Regions from separate parts of the Desulfomonile tiedjei DSM 6799 genome, predicted to be linked through region 3. Evidence: riboswitches for the same ligand, from Rfam matches in the RefSeq annotation. Region 3 holds a riboswitch; each other region holds the start of a gene.
What was found. A riboswitch is a leader RNA that binds a small molecule or an ion and turns the genes downstream of it on or off. The one in region 3 is predicted to bind cobalamin.

Region 1: it holds a riboswitch for cobalamin, as region 3 does, so the genes downstream of both, DESTI_RS24380 (hypothetical protein) here and DESTI_RS30825 (hypothetical protein) in region 3, are expected to answer to the same signal.
Region 2: it holds a riboswitch for cobalamin, as region 3 does, so the genes downstream of both, DESTI_RS04945 (alcohol dehydrogenase catalytic domain-containing protein) here and DESTI_RS30825 (hypothetical protein) in region 3, are expected to answer to the same signal.
Region 4: it holds a riboswitch for cobalamin, as region 3 does, so the genes downstream of both, cbpA (modified peptide precursor CbpA) here and DESTI_RS30825 (hypothetical protein) in region 3, are expected to answer to the same signal.

Annotation. Positions count from the first base shown of each region.
Region 1 covers NC_018025.1:5,685,436-5,687,636, forward strand. Annotated here, with positions in the region: cobalamin riboswitch at 681-802, shown strand; gene DESTI_RS24380 (hypothetical protein) at 892-1,458, shown strand; gene DESTI_RS24385 (UbiD family decarboxylase) at 1,560-2,201, shown strand, end outside.
Region 2 covers NC_018025.1:1,166,495-1,168,695, reverse strand. Annotated here, with positions in the region: cobalamin riboswitch at 425-616, shown strand; gene DESTI_RS04945 (alcohol dehydrogenase catalytic domain-containing protein) at 840-1,808, shown strand; gene trpD (anthranilate phosphoribosyltransferase) at 1,985-2,201, shown strand, end outside.
Region 3 covers NC_018025.1:3,945,649-3,947,849, reverse strand. Annotated here, with positions in the region: gene DESTI_RS16685 (TonB-dependent receptor) at 1-394, opposite strand, end outside; gene DESTI_RS30825 (hypothetical protein) at 453-1,214, opposite strand; cobalamin riboswitch at 1,619-1,806, opposite strand; gene trhA (PAQR family membrane homeostasis protein TrhA) at 2,126-2,201, shown strand, end outside.
Region 4 covers NC_018025.1:214,514-216,714, reverse strand. Annotated here, with positions in the region: gene pdxS (pyridoxal 5'-phosphate synthase lyase subunit PdxS) at 1-355, opposite strand, end outside; gene DESTI_RS00880 (hypothetical protein) at 483-950, opposite strand; cobalamin riboswitch at 1,064-1,268, shown strand; gene cbpA (modified peptide precursor CbpA) at 1,352-1,441, shown strand; gene cbpB (peptide-modifying radical SAM enzyme CbpB) at 1,527-2,201, shown strand, end outside.

The DNA of each region.
Region 1 (2,201 bases), 1.7 Mb from region 3:
GATACGGGAAGTCTTTTGTTTTCAAGACCCTGAAGGGGTCGACCAACGACATTTGAAAATTATTGCCTATCGGTGGACCCTTTCAGGATCATTCAATTATGCATAGGGGCGTGCGGCTGTCCACGGGTTGACGAGACTGTCTCAAAATTCTCGAATCCACAGAACATCGTGCCACGATTCGCCATCGTGGTAGGGGCAGGTCTCGTGCCTGCCCTCCCGCAATGACCGGCACGGAGGCCGGTCACTACCGGGCACCCACGGGGGGCGCTCCTACAGTCAGTCTGGAGAGATGATGAGAAATTCGTGGCACGATCCGGGATAAATTTTGACTTTTGAGACAGTTTCTGACACCCGTGGCTACTATTGGGGCCGCCCTTCCAGGGCGTGCCCGGCTATGACTAAATGGTTACGCATTTGTAACGATTCAGTTACGCGGGGTAGAGAGAATCTTTTCTCGGATCACAGTCCTTCCAACTTTCCAAATCCCCCCAAACCCCCCTTTACTAAGGGGGGAATTTCGGGTTGCTTCTTTACCCCCCTTTTATAAAGGGGGGGGGAGGGGGGATTTTCCCCACGTATAACTGAATGGATACACGCATTTCACCGTTTTTGCTTGACAAGGCTCGCTGTTGCGGGCACTCTAAAGAAAAAAGTTGTGCTCTTGAAGACATGATACTGACGGAACACGGTGCAATTCCGTGGCGGACCCGCCGCTGTAATCGGTGACGAAGCTCGCATAGCCACTGTTCGGTTCCAACTGAATGGGAAGGGCGAGCGGAGGAAGACCCGAAAGCCAGAAGACGAGTGTCAGGTCTTGGGAAAGCTGATGGTAAAAGCAACCCCTACCTTTGAGGTAGGGGTTTTTTATTGAGCAATCACAGGGAGGACGCAATGAACACAGCAAAAGCACTCACACAGGATGGTCGTTCGCTAACGTTTACGCGGGTAGATACTGAATCTCTCGTTGGCGCGGTGCTGTTCGGTCTCGTCTTTGTGCTCGTGCAACAAGTCGCACATCGCATCGATGCTGTCATCAACCCGGCATGCGTCATCGTTGGTGGAGTGACTTGGGCAACCATGACAGCGCTTGTCGCGCTCCTGTATCGCCAACCTGCAGGATTTATCACTGGCGAAGTCGCTGCTCTCGTGGCTCTCGCGACGGGATTGTCACCATTGGCGCTTTTCTTCATCCCCGCAAATGGCCTGGGCTCACTGGTTTTTTCGCTGGCTGTTCGTAATTGCACCGACATGACGTGGTCAAGGATTCTCCTGGCCCAAGTATCCGCAAATGTGGTGGGAAACCTTTGTGTCGCTGTCGGTCTCAGGACGATTTTGAATCTGCCTTACCCTGTCATTGGAATTGCTGCGGCTATAACCTGCGTTGCCGGCATAATCGGAGGGACGATCCTCACAAAATTGATCTATGGAAACCTTGTACGATCCGGACTGACAAAATAGTGTTCGCCTGTATTTGTAGAGAACATCGGGAAGACTGTCTGTAGCGTAGAAGATTCATCGACTTTTGCCCGGGTCCGTACCGCGGCAGGTTAGGATAATGTATGAGTCAAGATTGGCGCGATTTCATCAGATTGTACGAGCAGAACAATCCTCGCGATGTTCTGCGTATTACGGAAGAGCTGAATGCCGTATGGGAACCGACTGCGATCATAATGGAGTTAGAACGTATGCGGCGATATCCTCTGGTGATTTTCGAGAAGATTTCAGGGCGGGATTTTCCGGTGGTGGCAAATCTCCTGGCTGGCAGGGAACGGCTTGCACGTGCTCTGGGGGTAACTGCAGAAGAGATAGGGTCTTCTTTCGCAGATCGCATTCAACGGTCAATACCCGTCGAGATCGTCGAAGCGCCGGCTTTCCTGCAAAACCAATTTGTAGGTGCAGAGCTGGATTTGACCAAATTACCCATCCTCACGCATTTTCCTATCGATGCAGGTCCGTACATAACTGCAGGGCTAGTAGTAGCTCGAGACCCGTACACAGGGGCGGAAACCTGCGGTTACCATCGGATGCAGCTAAAAGGAAGAGATAAGCTTGCCGTCAGTCTCCATTCCCGGCAGCGTCTATGGGAATATTTCCGGAGGGCAGAGGAGCAAGGGAGAAATCTGGAAGCAGCCGTTGTTCTCGGTGTACATCCAGCCATCTCATTGGGATCGATGGCGCTTGTTCCCTACGATGAAAGCAAG
Region 2 (2,201 bases), 2.8 Mb from region 3:
GGCTCTTCTCCGAGAATTGTCTTTTGTCGTTTTCAATATTTCAGTCCTCATTCTCGTGTTTCAAATTTTAGTCAACTGAGAGTCAACATGAATGCGGAATCTGCGGTGCATTTGTGTCTATGTGGGACACATATCTAATCCCTTAAAGTCCTCTTGTCAAGCCATTATTGTGATGTTTAGTCGATAGGTGTCTTTTCGTGTCTAGGTAAGTAAAAAGGGATTCCTAATCCGCAGGTCGCAAGTTCGATCCTTGCCGGGGGCACCACAGATGAATCGTAACCAAGCTATTGGCCGTTTGTCCTACATCCTTTTTCTTTCTCAGAATCACTACTGTGCCCATTATATGTACTTGTCCTGAGAACAGGCCTTATTTATGGCTGATCAATGATGTCAGCGCGAGTCCGGTCTCACCTTTTTCTTGACACCTTACCCTTCTTCTGAGAATCTTTAAGAACATACGTCGAGGCGCCAACGGAACACGGTAAAAACCGTGGCGGTCCCGCCGCCGTAACCGGAGACGAAACGTGCAAAACCACTGTCCGGCTTCAGCCGAATGGGAAGGGCACGTGGAGAGAGACCCGGAAGCCGGAAGACGAGCGCTCCGACGAGGGTAACCGATGGTAAAGGAACGCCCTGCTGCTGAAACGCGGCAGGGCTTTTTATTTTCTGTGATGGTTCACAGCGACAAATGCAGAGATATGTGCCGGCACGGAGGCACGGCACCTACCGATTTTCGAGCTCTTTTCGCAATCGGCAATAATTCTGACATCTGCTATAGGAGAAACCTATCGTCTCGAATCGCCTTACAGACCAAAGCGCCTGCTTAGAAAGGTTCTGATGTGAAAGCACTTCGACTTCACCAGGTGGGTGAACTGAGGCTCGATGAGGTGACACTGCCCGAGCCCTCTCCTGAAGAAACCGTGGTCCGCGTGCGTTACTGCGCACTATGCCGCACGGACGCCAAGATGTGGCAGAAGGGCCAACGAGACCTCGTCTTGCCGCGGGTGTTGGGTCATGAGGTCTCTGGAATCGATCTGACCTCCGGGCGTGAAGTGGTCGTCTGGCCCGGTGCGACCTGCGGTAGTTGCAGTTTCTGCATCCAGGGATCGGAAAACCTCTGTCCCGACATCCACATTATGGGGTTCAACCGGGACGGCGGACTCGCGCAGGCCATGGTTGTGCCGAAGGAATCGCTGATTCCCGTACCTGCCGGCGTCTCATTGCGGCTCGCCTGCTTGGCCGAACCGTTGGCGTGTTGTCTCAATGCGCTGCATCAAATCCAGACCCGGCCCGGTGATCGGATACTGGTCTTCGGGGCCGGGCCTGTGGGTCTTTTGATGGGACTCGCAGCTCGGTCTTTTTCCGCGCGGGCTTTCGTCGTGGAAAAAGAACCGGCGAGGCTTGAACAGAGCCAGGTCTATTTGGATCGCCTCGGCATCCCAGCCGGCACCCAACCTTCCGCCAAGGGTTTTGATGCTGCGATCAATGTCTGTGCTGCCACGGACACCCTTTTCTCGGGACTTCGTTCGACCCGCGCGGGAGGAAGCTTCTGCCTGTTCAGCGGATTGCCTCATGAGGACACCATCACTTCCGACGTTGTCAACGAAATCCACTATCGACAACTTCGTGTCACTGGAGCGTACGGTTGCACGCGAGCACAGTTTCATGAAGCACTCGACATTATCAGGCAGCATGATCGGGACATCGAGCTTTTAGTAGAAGGGGAGATCACCCTTGAAGAAGTGACCGGCCATCTCCCTCGAATCGCTGACGGTCAGGCGCTCAAGATTTTGGTTCGAATCGAATGATGCCATTTTGCATTCAAGATGTGCTTACTGCACTGACCTGGCTCCGCAGGTCAGTGCTTCGGCTTTAACGAGAACTATCTGGACTGAAAGTCCGTATGACCTGGGATGTGGGGGCTTTCGAGAGTCCTGCCATTCCTTGCCGTCATGCCGGTTTTACTACTGTGAAAGGAGACACCATGGCGACCGAACTGCAATTGCGGGAATTCGGACGGCTGACGTCGGCCGTTGCTCTGGGACGTACACTCAGCCGAGACGAAGCCCGTGAAGCGTACCGACAGATCATTCTTAATGAACAACCGGAACTTCAACAGGGGGCATTCCTCATGGCCCACATTTCCCGCGGCCCCACCATCGAGGAACTGGGAGGTGCCTGGGATGCGCTCGATCGCCACG
Region 3 (2,201 bases):
TTGGAACCCCTATGTACCCTAACGATTCTACGCCCCGGTTCGGGACGATACTGACTGCAGCGGGTACATTCGCGAGATTCTGAGGCCGCCCTCCTGTGGAGACCACTTCACCGGGAGTAAGTGGATAGTCGGAACCCGGTTGGCCTGAAGGAATTGGATCGCCTGTGCCAAACCCCCCGTCGGTAGTCCCGGTTCTCGCTTGCGATTGCCGCCGATCCTGACGCGGGGCTTCGATCTCTACAGGAGCAAGCTGCTCTGTCGGCAGATTCTGTGCCGTTTCTGAAGACGATCTCTGCTGTGCATTAACCGTTGTTAGTGCGGGGCCAAAGGAGCATGTCAACGTTAAAACGAACCAAACGACTATGATATAGAGAAGAGTAGTTGAATCCCTCATGTCTGCATCTCCGATTAATATGTCCTCAGGGAAATTGAACTCGACAGCCTCGCATCGGCTACCGACAAATAGGTGGAGCACACGGAGAAGCTTTGTGAATGTCTCCGGCAAATCTTCCATTTCGGAGCAGACTTCCCGGCAAATTCCAGATTCCTGATAAGAGGTTTTGGGGGGCCAGCGCCGGAAACTGGTACTCTTCCACAAGCATCGGTGGAAGGTTTGGACTGCATGTCGGTACACAAGGTACCGGCGGTAGCGGCGCAACCGCAGGCCCGCCCGGAGCGCAGGTAACAGGTCTCCGACAAACAGGAAAACAACCAGCGGGAGATTGCGTCGGATAACAACCGGACACTCTCTGCGGAACAGGATAATTTGGACCGCAGGAAGGCGCATTCACTGGCTTGCATGTTCCTCTGGGAACAGGGCACAGTATTTCGGCAATTCTGAAAGGCAATGCCAACGCCGCTCCAGCCAGCCCCACCGTACATTGAATGATAGGTCTGACCGGCCCGGGATCACGAACATAGAGTGGTACGAGTTTGGGGTCGTGTACGGATTCCGGCCCAGAAAACGATCTAACTTTGTGGGGAACAGGGACACACGAAAGAGGTGCCTGATTGCAGGCTCCTCCACGCCGCGACATGTGGCCGGGGTTCGCCGGCATGGTTGGATATGGGGACTGGGGGCCAATATAGCCCGGAGTGTATGGCATTGACGAATAGCCTGGAGGTGGGCAAATACCGCCCGCCTGGCATTGCATCTGAACACCTAACGATAGACCGATAAGTGTGACGACTAATCCTATAAAACTCCTCTTCATTGGATTCCTCCTCATGAGACAAAACTCTCACCCAAAAATGATCCGGATTGCACTCACCATTCTGGAATGAACAGCAGGCTCAATGTCCTGCCTTTTCTTCCAGTTCCGGCTCCAATGTGCAGCGGTAGATACGGATAAACTTCGACACCTGCTGTTTGGCCGTCCAAACATGCCGAGAAAAAGTGATGTTGACTTGAGGAGCTTAGGCTTGGATAATGGCGGGAAGGGAATGCACATGAGATTCCCGCTTGCCCTGGGTTCCGGCGCCATCGGAACCTGGGGTTTCCTTACCTGCTCTTCATTTTAGAAACGAGTACAGCCTGAAACCAAAAAACCCTCCTTCGCGCGTTGGGGCGAAAGAGGGTGGTCTGCGTGCTTTCACCCATCCCGCCCGCGCAGGACATCTTCGGTGACCTTCATGCTTGGGTATTCTGGCTTCCGTTTCGACCTAGTCTCCGCGCCTTCCCGAAAGAATTTCTTCCAGTGGCTATTAGCGGATTTCGTTCACGGTCACAGCTGCGGGGCAGCGTCGGTCTTTCACCGACTTCCCCAAAGCACGTTGGTTTGGACTAAGAATAAAAGACTATCAAACAAATCCTATCAACACTGGTCGAGAGATGTCAAGCTGTTTTGTGATCCGTGCACAAATTCACTCAAAGTGAGGAGATGAATTCGTGCAATCCTCCGGATTCAGCAAATGTTCGGCTTCATGAATTTCCGGCATTGTCCGTGCTGCATCATCGAAAAATCGCATCCGTCGCGTGGAATCTGTAAGATTTACGCTCTCGCATGTTGCTTTGTTGAAAACACATACAAACTAAGTATAATGCCATTTTGGTGATGATTTTCTTGTGAACTCATCACTTCAAAGCTGATGAAAGGTCAAGTATGACGATAGATTTGGAGATTATGTGAATACAAGAACAATTTCAGGGCGTTATAGTATTAGAGAAGAGGTTGCGAACAGCCTTACTCACTTGCTTGGAA
Region 4 (2,201 bases), 2.8 Mb from region 3:
CGTGCTTGTTTATATGATTGTGCTCGTCGGCAGGGGTAAGTACTTCGCTCTCGTCAATATAATCGACGCCGATCGCTTCCAGTATCTGGGCCTCGACAAAGTGGCCGATACGACACTTCGCCATGACCGGGATGCTGACAGCGCTCATAATTTCAAGTATCAGACCGGGATCGCTCATGCGAGCGACTCCCCCGTGGGCTCGGATATCCGCGGGAACTCGTTCCAGTGCCATGACAGCGCAGGCCCCGGCCTCTTCCGCGATGCGGGCATGCTCGGGAGTTACCACATCCATAATTACTCCGCCCTTGAGCATTTGGGCGTGACCTCGTTTCACGGTTTCGGTCCCTGTTTGCATATACTTTCTCCCAATTATCTTGTGAGGATTTGACCGTGTTCCAGATGCGAACGCGAACTCGTAATTATAACACGATTTCTAGAGAATCCCAGAGGCTCGTGGAAGGTTTTCAGGCAAAAAAATGAAACTAAGGATGAGAAATGCTGTGATGGTGTTCTCTGTCTTCTGCAACCAGTGTGGGAACGCCGTGCGCAATGTCTATTTTCTCAGGTTCACGGTTCTTCTTCCAGATACGACCGAGCGCTTTGATGCGGGCCAGTTTGCCGCCGTGCATTCGGTCTTCGCGTGCGGGAATGGGTTTTCCGGTGACTTCGCCGTAAATGGCGTTGAGAATCTCCTGGATACTATTGAAAATCGTTTGCACTACAGCCGGGTCCAGGTCGAGTTCACCGTGCTGAGTTCTACCTTGCTCCAAAGCATCCTCGGTTATGTTGTACGCAGCCAGTACGCTTCGAACGAGATTGCGCCTCCGATGGACTTCTCTCCACGCGATCCATGAGGCAAACAGCGAGATCATCCCGAAGAAGACACACATGACGAACACAATCACATTGAAGTATTTTATGGTGATATCGAGCAGGTTCGTAGATTCCATGATCGCCCCTTCCCTACCGAAAGACAAAGCCCTGCCTGTCCGGCGCATCACTCCTATCAAGATTCCCGATTACCGTCAATGGAATTGCAGTCCATTGCATCCACATTGGTTGATTTTCCTTGCAGCCGTGATGTATCCGATGCTAAGGTAGAATTATAGAGTCTGGGCGCTATCGGAACACGGTGTAAATCCGTGGCGGTCCCGCCGCTGTAATCGGTGACAAAGCCCGCATATCCACTGTTCGGTCTAAACCGGATGGGAAGGGCGGGTGGAGGATGACCCGAAAGCCAGAAGACGGGCGTTTAGACCAGGGTAAACCCTGATGGCAAAAGCAGAACCCTGCACCTTTTTGGTGTCAGGGTTTTTTTGTTTCTTGGCTGAAGAAAGGAGGTGATGACGAATTGAAGGATGTCATAGCCTATCGGAAGACTTGTGCGGCTGACGGTACCGGATTGTCCCATTACATTCTGATGGTAGCCAAAGCCAAGTAGCCCACCCACAACCAGGCGGGGGTATGTTCGACTTGTCACCCCCGCCACATTGCTGCAAAGCAATATTCTCTCAGGAGATGTATTCATGCACACAACCAATATGGCAAACAATTCCGCATCGTCCAGCGGTCAATATTTCAACACAGGAAACGGGCCCACTATTCAGTTCATCGAAATCGAACACCCCGACTATGTTGCCCTTCTCGATCCCGACACCGCTTTTTGGTCGCTCTTGCGAAAAGAGAAGATCAGTGAGGCTCTCGACGAGTCGGGTTCCCTTATCCAGGAGTTTCGGAAGAAGCGCGAGACCTTTGCGCAGGAGATGGAATTGCTACGGTTTGGCCTCAAACCTTCCGCGGTTTACTTCAATCCGACTGAGCGATGTAATCTGAACTGCTCGTACTGCTACATCCCGGAAGAACTGCGCAAAAGCGGCAGCCAAATGACCCGGGAGGAACTCATCAGAGCTTTGGACATTCTCAAGGAATACTTCAGAAGCACGCTACCTGAGGGAAGGCTACCCCAGGTGGTATTCCACGGGTCAGAGCCCATGCTTGCTCGCGACGCTGTCTTTGCAGGCATCACGAAATACAAGGATGATTTTAGCTTTGGGATTCAGACGAATGCTACGCTCCTGGATGACGAGTCCATCGAATTCCTTACTTCTCGGAATGTGGGGATAGGGCTTTCTCTTGACGGTCATGAAGCCGCTGTAGCAAACCTGACAAGAAAGAATTGGGCTGGAGAAGGATTCTTTGAG